3 regions of the Mycobacterium marseillense genome follow, and region 3 is predicted to be linked to each of the others. Evidence: predicted binding sites of a transcription regulator. Region 3 holds the regulator's gene; each other region holds the start of a gene.
What was found. The regulator LexA, encoded in region 3, represses DNA repair genes until DNA is damaged. The targets are predictions, from matches to a motif close to CGAACANNTGTTCG.
Positions count from the first base shown of each region.

Region 1: ruvC (crossover junction endodeoxyribonuclease RuvC) is a predicted target of LexA. The motif match lies at 1,911-1,924, and genes of this name have one in related genera.
Region 2: cofD (2-phospho-L-lactate transferase) is a predicted target of LexA. The motif match lies at 2,003-2,016, and genes of this name have one in related genera.

Region 1 covers NZ_AP022584.1:1,914,186-1,917,457, reverse strand. Annotated here, with positions in the region: gene G6N26_RS08250 (DUF350 domain-containing protein) at 1-155, opposite strand, end outside; gene G6N26_RS08245 (DUF4247 domain-containing protein) at 179-610, opposite strand; gene G6N26_RS08240 (DUF2617 family protein) at 607-1,122, opposite strand; gene G6N26_RS08235 (DUF4178 domain-containing protein) at 1,142-1,750, opposite strand; gene ruvC (crossover junction endodeoxyribonuclease RuvC) at 1,946-2,500, shown strand; gene ruvA (Holliday junction branch migration protein RuvA) at 2,497-3,096, shown strand; gene ruvB (Holliday junction branch migration DNA helicase RuvB) at 3,093-3,272, shown strand, end outside.
Region 2 covers NZ_AP022584.1:2,724,825-2,728,096, reverse strand. Annotated here, with positions in the region: gene G6N26_RS12340 (coenzyme F420-0:L-glutamate ligase) at 1-728, opposite strand, end outside; gene cofD (2-phospho-L-lactate transferase) at 725-1,726, opposite strand; gene G6N26_RS12330 (WhiB family transcriptional regulator) at 2,116-2,454, shown strand; gene G6N26_RS12325 (metallopeptidase family protein) at 2,477-2,899, opposite strand; gene G6N26_RS12320 (DUF3499 domain-containing protein) at 3,088-3,272, shown strand, end outside.
Region 3 covers NZ_AP022584.1:2,049,226-2,052,497, reverse strand. Annotated here, with positions in the region: gene G6N26_RS09070 (sunset domain-containing protein) at 1-1,662, shown strand, start outside; gene lexA (transcriptional repressor LexA) at 1,681-2,394, opposite strand; gene G6N26_RS09060 (LysM peptidoglycan-binding domain-containing protein) at 2,697-3,191, shown strand.

The sequences.
Region 1 (3,272 bases), 140 kb from region 3:
ACCAGCTGGCGCAGCTTTCCCGGGGTCAGCACGTCGACCACGTAGAACCCGACGAGCAGGACGGCCATGCCCACGACGAAGTACAGGATCGTCGCGACCGCGCCTTTCAGGACGGGATTGAGGTCGACGGTTCCGATGTCGACGGCGAGGTACATGGTTGTCTCCTTTTGTGGTGCCATCACTTGGTTCCGCCCGGGCCGCCGGGGCTGCCCCCGGAACCACCCGACGGGGAGCCGGGCGTGAATCCGGGACCGAGGAAGATGAACGCGCCGTGGCTGTAGCCGGCGCTCAGCGACTCGACGCGGATGCTGCACGGGTAGGTGCCGTCGGGCCCGACGATCACGATGTTGTTGGCATAACGCAGGTATTCGGTGTTGCCGTTGTCGGCGCGCGCCTCGGGTCGCGCATACGCGACGAGCGTGTCGGCCGTCTGCCGTGGGGATCCGGTGCACTGGTAGCGCGTGCCGTTCACGTCGTGCGCGTACTCGTGATAGTGGCCCGCGACGTATGACGCGATGTTCTTCTGCAGCAAGATGATTCCGATCAGCAGACACACCACGGCGCCCGCTGCCAGCAAGCCGGCGAGCACGAACAGGCGGGTCCGGCTCACGGTTGCCACCGGCTCGCCGTGTGAACCACGGTCCCGCCGGAGCCGGCCGGATGCCCCGGGTACAGATGCCAGGTCTGCCAACGCCATCCGGCGCCGTCGGGCTCGGCGGCCAGCACGGTCAGCGCGGCGTCGTCGCCCGGGAAGGTGCCGCCGAGCCAGCCGGCCCGTCGGGCGCAGCGGCCGCGCAGGTCGTGCGCGAGGCGGCGGAAGTCCGCCTCGCCGCGGGCGTCGGTGCGCGATCGCAGGCGGTAGCCGGGCACGTCGGTGCGCTCGGGCAGTTCGGCCCCGAGATTGCGTGCCGTGCAAGAGATTTCCTCGGAGAACCGCCCCGCGGCGTGCTCGACCGCAACGACGTGCGACGCGCCGAGCACCCCGAGCAGCAGCGCCCCCGCGCCGCCGGGATGATCCAGGCGGCAGGTGGCCAGCGGCGCGGGGACCGGCGCGTTGAGCGCGAGCCCCAGCCGCTCCCCGGATACGTCCGCCGGGCTCACGGCGAGCTGATGAAGAGGCACCGGCCTGACCTCGTGCGCGCTAGGCGGGGCTGGGCGGGGGCGCCGCGTACACGGTGAGTTCGCCGGGTGACACGGACTTGCCCGTCGACACCTCCCAGGGCATGTCCGCTGCCCAGCGCTCGAAGGAGAGCAGGACCGTCTCGTCCTCATTGGTGCAGTCGACGAATTCCATCTCACCGCCGGCCGGCAGCCCGGTGGTGCCTTCGGTCGTGTACGAGGCGCGGCCGCGTTCGGATTCGTGAAACATCAGGCCGTCGACGACGTAGGGGTCGCCGGGCCGCAGCGGCACATCCTTGCGAGTGACCCACATCGCCAGTTCCAGCCGCCCGTCGTCGTCCTCGACGCTGAACCAGATCGGCTGGTCGCCGCCCTCGAGCAGATGTTCCCACCAGACGAACGGCCCCTCGCGGAAGGTGACCGATCCGCGCACGATGTAGTCGGTGCCGCCGTAGCTGACGATGGCGCCGGGGCCGAGTTGGCGCGGGCCGAACTGCGGCATCGCGTCCGACGCGAGCGGATCCGGACGGCCGCGCTCGGCCGGTTGCTTGGGGCGCCGCAAAGCGATGACGAGCACCACGATGGACGCGATGAACAGCACGATGGCGAGAATGACCAGCAGAGAACCCACGCGAAGCCTCCCGTTGCCACACTGCTTGAGCGAACGTGGGCTAAAGCTAACAGCTTTTTCGTGGGTTCGGCGCTAACCTCGCGGCCCGGGAATCGGCCCGGAATCGGGGTAGCCGCCGCGTGTCGCACCCGGGACGCGTCGGTGCCGGCCGCTAGGGTATCGAACAGCTGTTCTATTACTAGGTGGGAGCGGGTAATGCGGGTGATGGGCGTCGACCCCGGCCTGACCCGGTGCGGGCTGTCGGTGGTCGAGAGCGGGCGGGGGCGCACCGTCGTCGCGCTCGACGTCGACGTGGTGCGCACGCCGTCGGACGCGCCGCTCGCCGAGCGGCTGCTGCAGATCAGCGACGCCGTCGAGCATTGGCTGGCCACGCATAAGCCCGACGTCGTGGCCGTCGAGCGCGTGTTCTCCCAGCTGAACGTGTCGACGGTGATGGGCACCGCCCAGGCCGGCGGCGTGGTCGCGCTGGCGGCGGCCAAGCGCGGCATCGACGTGCACTTCCACACCCCCAGCGAGGTCAAGGCCGCGGTCACCGGCAACGGCACGGCCAACAAGGCCCAGGTCACCGCGATGGTCACCAGAATCCTTGCGCTGCAAGCCAAACCGACGCCGGCGGACGCGGCCGACGCTCTCGCGCTGGCAATCTGTCATTGCTGGCGGGCGCCGATGATCGCCCGGATGGCGGCCGCCGAAGCGCTGGCCGCCGAGCAGCGGCAGAAGTATCAGGCCAAGCTGAAAGCCGCCCGATGATCGCCGCGGTGCGCGGCGAGGTGCTCGAGGTGGCGCTCGATCACGTGGTGATCGAGGCCGCCGGCGTCGGCTACCGGGTGAACGCGACGCCGTCGACGCTGTCGACGCTGCGGACCGGGACCGAGGCGCGGCTGATCACCGCGATGATCGTCCGCGAGGATTCGATGACGCTGTACGGCTTCACCGACACCGACACCCGCGACCTGTTTTTGACCCTGCTGTCGGTGTCAGGGGTGGGGCCGCGGCTGGCGATGGCGACCCTGGCCGTGCACGACGCCGGCGCGCTGCGGCAGGCGCTGCACGACAGCGACGTCACCGCGCTGACCCGGGTGCCCGGGATCGGCAAACGCAGCGCCGAACGGATGGTTCTGGAGCTGCGGGACAAGGTGGGCGTGGCCGGTGCCGGGGCGGCCCCCGCGGGCACGGCCGTCAACGGCCACGCGGTCCGCGGCCCGGTGGTGGAGGCCCTGGTCGGCCTTGGGTTCGCCGTCAAGCAGGCCGAGGAAGCCACCGACAAGGTACTGGCCGCCGAGCAGGACGCGACCACCTCCGGTGCGCTGCGCGCCGCCCTGTCACTGCTGGGTAAGTCCCGATGACCTCCACCGACGACGACTGGTCCGACCGCGACGTCTCGGGCGCGCTGGCGCCCGGCGAGGGCGATATCGACGTCAGCCTGCGGCCGCGCTCGCTGCGGGAGTTCATCGGCCAGCCGCGGGTGCGCGAACAGCTGCAGCTCGTCATCGAGGGGGCCAAGAACCGCGGCGGCACACCG
Region 2 (3,272 bases), 680 kb from region 3:
AACAGGTCTTCGGGGCCGGGCCGCAACAACCGCCGGGCCGTCGAACCGTCGTCGGTCACGGACAGGCCGCGCACCACCGCCACCGGCATCGCGGTCAATTTGCCCTTCACCAGATCGGCGGCCGCGGCGATCTCGTCGGCGATCGCGACCTCGGTGACCAGCAACTCGTTGCCGTGCTGGTCGACGGCGCCCGAATAGCCATGCAGCACAGCCAGACCCGCGGCGCCCACCGCCGCGTCGGTCTGGCCGTTGCGCCAGGCGCGGCCCATCGTGTCGGTGATGACCACGGCGACCTCGACGCCGAGCCGCTCGCGCAGCGCGGCGCGCAGGGTGGCCGCGCTGCCGTCCGGGTCGACGGGCAGCAGCGCCAGCTCGTCGCGCCCGACGTTGGAGCCGTCCACGCCCGCGGCGGCCTGCACCAGCCCGATCCGGCTCTCGGTGATCAGGGTCTTGCCCTTGCGGGCCAGCACCCGAACGGCTTCGTCGTCGACCAGCTTGCGCCGCAGTCGATCGCGCTCCTCGGGGTCGCGGGGCGCCGGCACCAGCCGGCCCTCGCATTTGGACACCACCTTGCTGGTGACCACCACGACGTCGCCGTCACGCAGCCAGGGTGCCGCCGCGGCGACGGCCGCGCCCAGGTCGTCGCCGGGCCGGAATTCGGGCAGCCCGGCGACGGGCAGGATCTCGATCGCGGCGGCGGTGCCGTGCTCGCCCGGAGCGGAGGTCATGGCGCCAATCCCGCGAGCTCCAGGCCGGCGCGGACCATCTCGGCGGTCGCCTTGGGGTCGGTCATCACCAGCGGCACCGAGCGCACCGCGACCCCCTCGATGTCCGCGTCGTCGCCGTCGCTGACCAGCCAGCAGTCCAGGATGCCGGTGCCCCGGCGCGCGCCGTAGTGGCGGCCGACGGCCTCGGCGGTGGACTCGACACCGATCACGGAAAGGCAGGCATCGGCCATGCCGCGCAACGGCTTTCCACCGATGATCGGCGAGTAGCCGACGACCGGGGCCTTCGCCGCCCGCAGGGCGCCGCGGACGCCGGGCACGGCCAGGATGGCGCCGACGCTCACGACCGGGTTCGACGGGGCCAGCAGGATGACGTCGGCGTCGGCGATGGCCGCTGTGGCTTCAGTTGTGGCGGCTGCCTTTTCGGCGCCGACGAAGGCGAAGCTGTGGGTGGGCACCTGGGCGCGGTAGCGCACCCACCACTCCTGGAAGTGGATGGCCCGCCGGCTGCCGTCGTCGGGATCGGTTATCACCACGTGCGTCTCGCAGCGGTCGTCGGTGACGGGGAGCAGCCGCGCGCCCGGCTGCCATCGGTCGCACAGCGCCGCGGTGATCTGAGACAGCGGGTAGCCGGCGTTGAGCATTTGAGTGCGCACCAGATGGGTGCCCAGGTCGCGGTCGCCGAGTCCGAACCAGTCCGGCTGCACGCCATAGCGCGCCAATTCCTCTTTGGCGTGCCAGGTTTCGTCGCGGTGACCCCACCCTCGCTCCGGGTCGACACCTCCACCTAAGGTGTACATGCAGGTGTCCAAATCGGGGCAGACTCGCAGTCCGTGGATCCAGGCGTCATCGCCAATGTTGACGATCGCCGTCAGCTCGTGACTGCCGGCCTCGGCGTCTGGGCGCCCTTGCGTGTGAAATTGACCCAGCCCGAACAACTGTTGAATCCCCAGCAGGAACCGGGCGCCGCCAACCCCACCGACCAGGACGGTGACCTTCACTTGAGCCTCACACAGCACGACAGTACTGCCCGGCGAGCGTGCGGGGACGGGCCCATCGGGCCTGCCTCAAAGTTGGGACTCCCCACCACTTGTGGGGAAGTTGGGGGCTATGTGATCAACACGCCGACGGCCCAAAACAACAGAAACGCCGAAATTCGATCACGAGATGGTATGGAAATGCGCCGAAGTGCTTGACCCGGCAGATCAACCCGTGTCTAATCACATCAGTGTCATTTCCCGGTTGGCCGGCCGACTCCGGTGTCGCAGACCGAGATTCGATCACTTGTTCGAATTGTCTGTACATCAGAACAGTGGGAAATCAATCACTCTTTCTCAATCAAGCTGAGGAGGCGGACGACCGTATGTCATACGACACTTTTCGAGGCGCAATGGCGAGCACGCCGCACAACCCAATCGACTTGCCGCCGGCCCAACCCGCCCGGCCTCATTTGACCGTGGTTCCCGATGCGCCAGTCGCATTCGAGCCCGAGCCGTTGCCGGCGCCCGTCGCCGATCAATGGCAGGACCGGGCGCTGTGCGCCCAGACCGACCCGGAAGCCTTCTTCCCGGAAAAGGGTGGCTCCACCCGCGAGGCCAAGAAGATCTGCCTGGGCTGCGAGGTGCGCCACGAGTGCCTCGAGTACGCCCTCGAGCATGACGAGCGCTTCGGGATCTGGGGCGGTCTCTCCGAACGCGAGCGCCGCCGCCTCAAGCGCGGCATAATCTGAGAGGCGCTTCGCGCAACGTCAGCTATTCGTCGTCGATCGTCGGATCGATGACCGACGGCTCAACGTCGAGATAGATGGCGACCTGGGCCACCAGGATTTCGTGCAGCAAGTCGCCGAGCTCGACGGTGTCCTTCGCCCGTCGCTCAATTGGCTTGCGGAACAGGACAATTCGCGCCCGCGTGGAGTTGCCGCGGATGTCGACGCCAGCCGGGATCAGCCGGGCCAGGGGGATCGGCCCGTCCGCGATCACCTCGGCCGGCCACTGCACACTGTCGGGATCCTTGGCCGCGATCCGGGGAATCTCATCGACCGCCACGTCGAGGTCGGCCAGCCGGTCCTGCCAGCTCCGCTCGATGGGTTCGTAGGCCTCCAGCACCGCCATGTCGAACCGCTCGGCGCGGCTGCGCCACCCCGGCACGCTGGGGGGCAGCAGCGGGCCGCGCATCTCGCGACCCCTGCGGAAGAATCGATGGGTGGCCGGTCGGCGCGGAGCCGATCCGTCCGAAAACCGATCTCTTCGCGGGGAACTGCGCGAATCGCCCACGCGCCGATGGTAACGGTTACACATCGGCGGCCGTCCGGTTGCGCGTGTCCGGCGCTTCGGCGGCGTTTGCGCACGATAGCCTTTCGAGCGTGAACGTTCCCCGTCGCTGTTGCCGGCCCGGGTGCCCGCACTACGCCGTGGCGACCCTAACGTTCGTCTATTCGGACTCGACGGCAGTCGTCGGCCCGCTGGCGACCGCTCGGGAACCGCATTCCTGGGATCTGTGCGTCAACCACGCCGGCCGCATCACCGCCCCCCGCGGATGGGAGCTGGT
Region 3 (3,272 bases):
CCGCCGGGGCTGGCCGACCAGCTCAAGGGACTGCAGGTGGCGATCGATCCCACCGCGGCGATCAACATGGCCTGGCGGGCGGCCGGGGGACCCAACGGACCCCTGGGCGCCAAACAGGGCGGGCAGACCGCACTCGGCGGTGACGGCATCGTCCAGACCTACGCCGGCGGCAAGGTGTTCTTCACCCCGGCCACCGGCGCGAACGCGCTCGAGACCGACATCCTGGCCAAATACGAGTCGCTCGGCGGGCCCGTCGGCAGCGGCCTCGGCTTCCCCGTCACCAACGAGACCGACGGCGGAATCGGTCCGTCCAGCCGGATCTGCACCTTCTCGGCCGCCGACAAGCCGGTGATCTTCCGCACCGCCGAGCACGGCGCGTTCGTCGTGCGCGGGGCGATGAAGGCCGCCTGGGACAAACTTCGCGGCCCGACAGGCAAGCTGGGGGCGCCGGTCGGCGATCAGGCCGTGGACGGCGACGTGATCTCGCAGCAGTTCACCGGCGGCAAGATTTCGTGGAACCGGGCGAAGAACACGTTCACCACGGATCCGTCCAACCTGGCGCCGCTGTTGAGCGGCCTGCAGGTGTCGGGGCAGAACCAGCCGAGCAATTCGGCCACGCCCTCGCACGCCAACAAGTTCGGTTGGCACTCGTGGTGGTGGTTGGCCGTCCTTCCGGTCCTGGTGCTGCTGGTGGTGTTGGCGTGGGTGCTGTTCGGATGGCGCCGGCGCCGCGCGGAGCGCGACGATGCGGCCGGCTACGCGCCCGAGCGCGGCTATGACGCGGCCGACGCGCCGTGGGGACCGGAGGACCCCGACCTCGCGACCGAGCATTTCGCGCTCGGCGGGCCGCAAGAACCCGAGCAACAGACGGACGCCGCGTCCACCGCGCGGGTCAGCTGGCAGCGTCAGGTTCCGGCGGAGAGCGAATACGGCGTCGAAGAGGAAGATCCCGACGCGATCGACACCGACTCCATCCCCGTGGTCTCGGAGGAGATGCTGTCGGAGGCCGACTATTCCGATGCCGGAGCCGATTACACGGACTACACCGACGCCGTTCCCGAGGTCGCCGAGGCCGAGACCGCGGATGACGCCGCCTACGTCGACGCCGATTACGTGGATGCCGATTATGTGGACGCCGACTACGTGGAGGAGGAGTACGGCGCCGAGGACGAGTATCCCGACGTCGCCGTCCCGCACACGCCGCCGGACGCCGATGCCGTGACGGGTGCCCTGGAAACGGCGGCACCCGAGGACGAGTATCCGGACGTCGCCGTGCCGGATGCGGACATCGAACCCGAACCCGCAGATGTCGCCGCGGGGCCCGACGTGTCCGGGGCCGCCGAGACCGGGGCCGCCGAGACCGGCGCCGTCGCGGCCGGGGCCTTCGTCGCCGGGGCCGCGCAGCGATCCGGCGGACGGCACGCCGCCGCGGATGAGGAAGACGGCTCGGACAACGGGCTGGCGGGCCCGGAGGGGCGCCCGACCATTCATCTGCCGCTCGACGACCCGTACCAGCCGCCCGATGGCTACCCGATCAAGGCGAGCGCCCGGTACGGCCTGTACTACACGCCGGGCAGCGACCTGTACCAGGACACGCTTCCCGAGATTTGGTTGGCCAGCGAAGAGGTCGCTTTGGCCAATGGATTCACCAGGGCCGACTAGCGGTTCGCGCGCGGGTCGTCAGACCTTGCGGATCACCGTCACGACCTTGCCCAGCACGGTCGCGTCGTTGCCCGGAATGGGGTCGAACGCCGGGTTGTGCGGCATCAGCCACACCTGACCGCCGGCGCGTTTGAACGTCTTGACCGTGGCCTCGCCATCGAGCATCGCCGCGACGATGTCACCGTTGTCGGCGACGTTCTGCTGGCGCACCACCACCCAGTCGCCGTCACAGATCGCGGCCTCCACCATCGAGTCGCCCACCACTTTGAGCAGGAACAGCGTGCCTTCGCCGACCAGCTCACGCGGCAGCGGGAACACATCTTCGACGGCTTCTTCGGCCAGGATCGGTCCACCGGCCGCGATTCGTCCGAGAACCGGGACGAACGTGGGTTCCGGCAACGCATCCGACCCGGCCACCTCGGTGGCAGGCGCGGCCACGTCGTCGTCGGCGCCGCGGACGTCGACCGCCCGGGGGCGGTTGGGGTCGCGGCGCAAATACCCCTTGCGTTCCAGGGTGCGCAGCTGGTGCGCGACCGAGGACGTCGACGTCAGCCCGACGGCGTCGCCGATCTCCCGGATGCTCGGGGGATAGCCGCGGCTGGTCACCGAGGCGCGAATGACGTTCAAGATGGTGCGCTGCCGTTCGGTCAGCGCGGAATCCACGGAGTGCAGCCGGCCGTCCGCCGCGGCCGGGCCAGCGTCGTTCGGGGAAATGTCGTTGCTGTCGCCCATGCCACTGAATGTAGCCGCACCGACGACAAGAATCAAACATGTGTTCGACTAGCGTGTCGCCCGGGCGCCGCCCGTCGGAAAAGGTCGGAAAAGCGCCGCCATCGGCCGAATCACAAATGTGTAACTCTTGCCGCGACCGGGTATTTGGGCCTTGTGACAGTGGTAGAGGCCGACGGAGTTGTCGGTGGTGTGATCTAGCGTTTTGCTCGTGCGACACGCTTCGCTCAAATGTTCGGGTTTCGAACACACAAGCGATTAGAGTCGAACACACGAGCGAGAGCTAGTTGACCGGAGGAACGCAGATGACAGTCATCCACACGCTTGCGCCGCGTACCAGCAGTCTTCGGCGCCCGATCAACGGACCGGTTCAGGGCGTTCGGTACGGCAGGGACGGTGCGACCCGTTCCCGCAGGCCCGCCCCGTCGCGGCCGGCGGGCGCGGCGACACGCTACTACGGCACCGGGGTCGCGATGTCTGTCGCTCCGCACCGCAGGCGCGTCGTCACCTGGGCGACCACGGTTGGGCTGGCGTTGGCCGCCGGGGCGATCACCTTGTGGCTGGGTCTCGTCGCGAACGTCGGGCAGGCCCTCAACGGCGACGCGACAAACGCGGCCGCGCCCGTTCCGAACCGGCTCGCCGTCGTGCGGGTCGACGCGGGGGAGTCGCTGCAGGATGTCGCTCACCGCGTGGCGCCCGACGCGCCGGCCACCGAGGTGGCTGACCGCATCCGTGAGCTCAACGACCTGAACTCGCCGACACTGGTCGCCGGCCAAACGCTGATCGCTCCGATCGGCTGACAGCGGTTGTGCCCCAACGGCTCCGGCTCGTGAGGTGTCCGGCCGGCGTGGTCCCGGCCCGGGGACGGCGGCTCCGTTAGC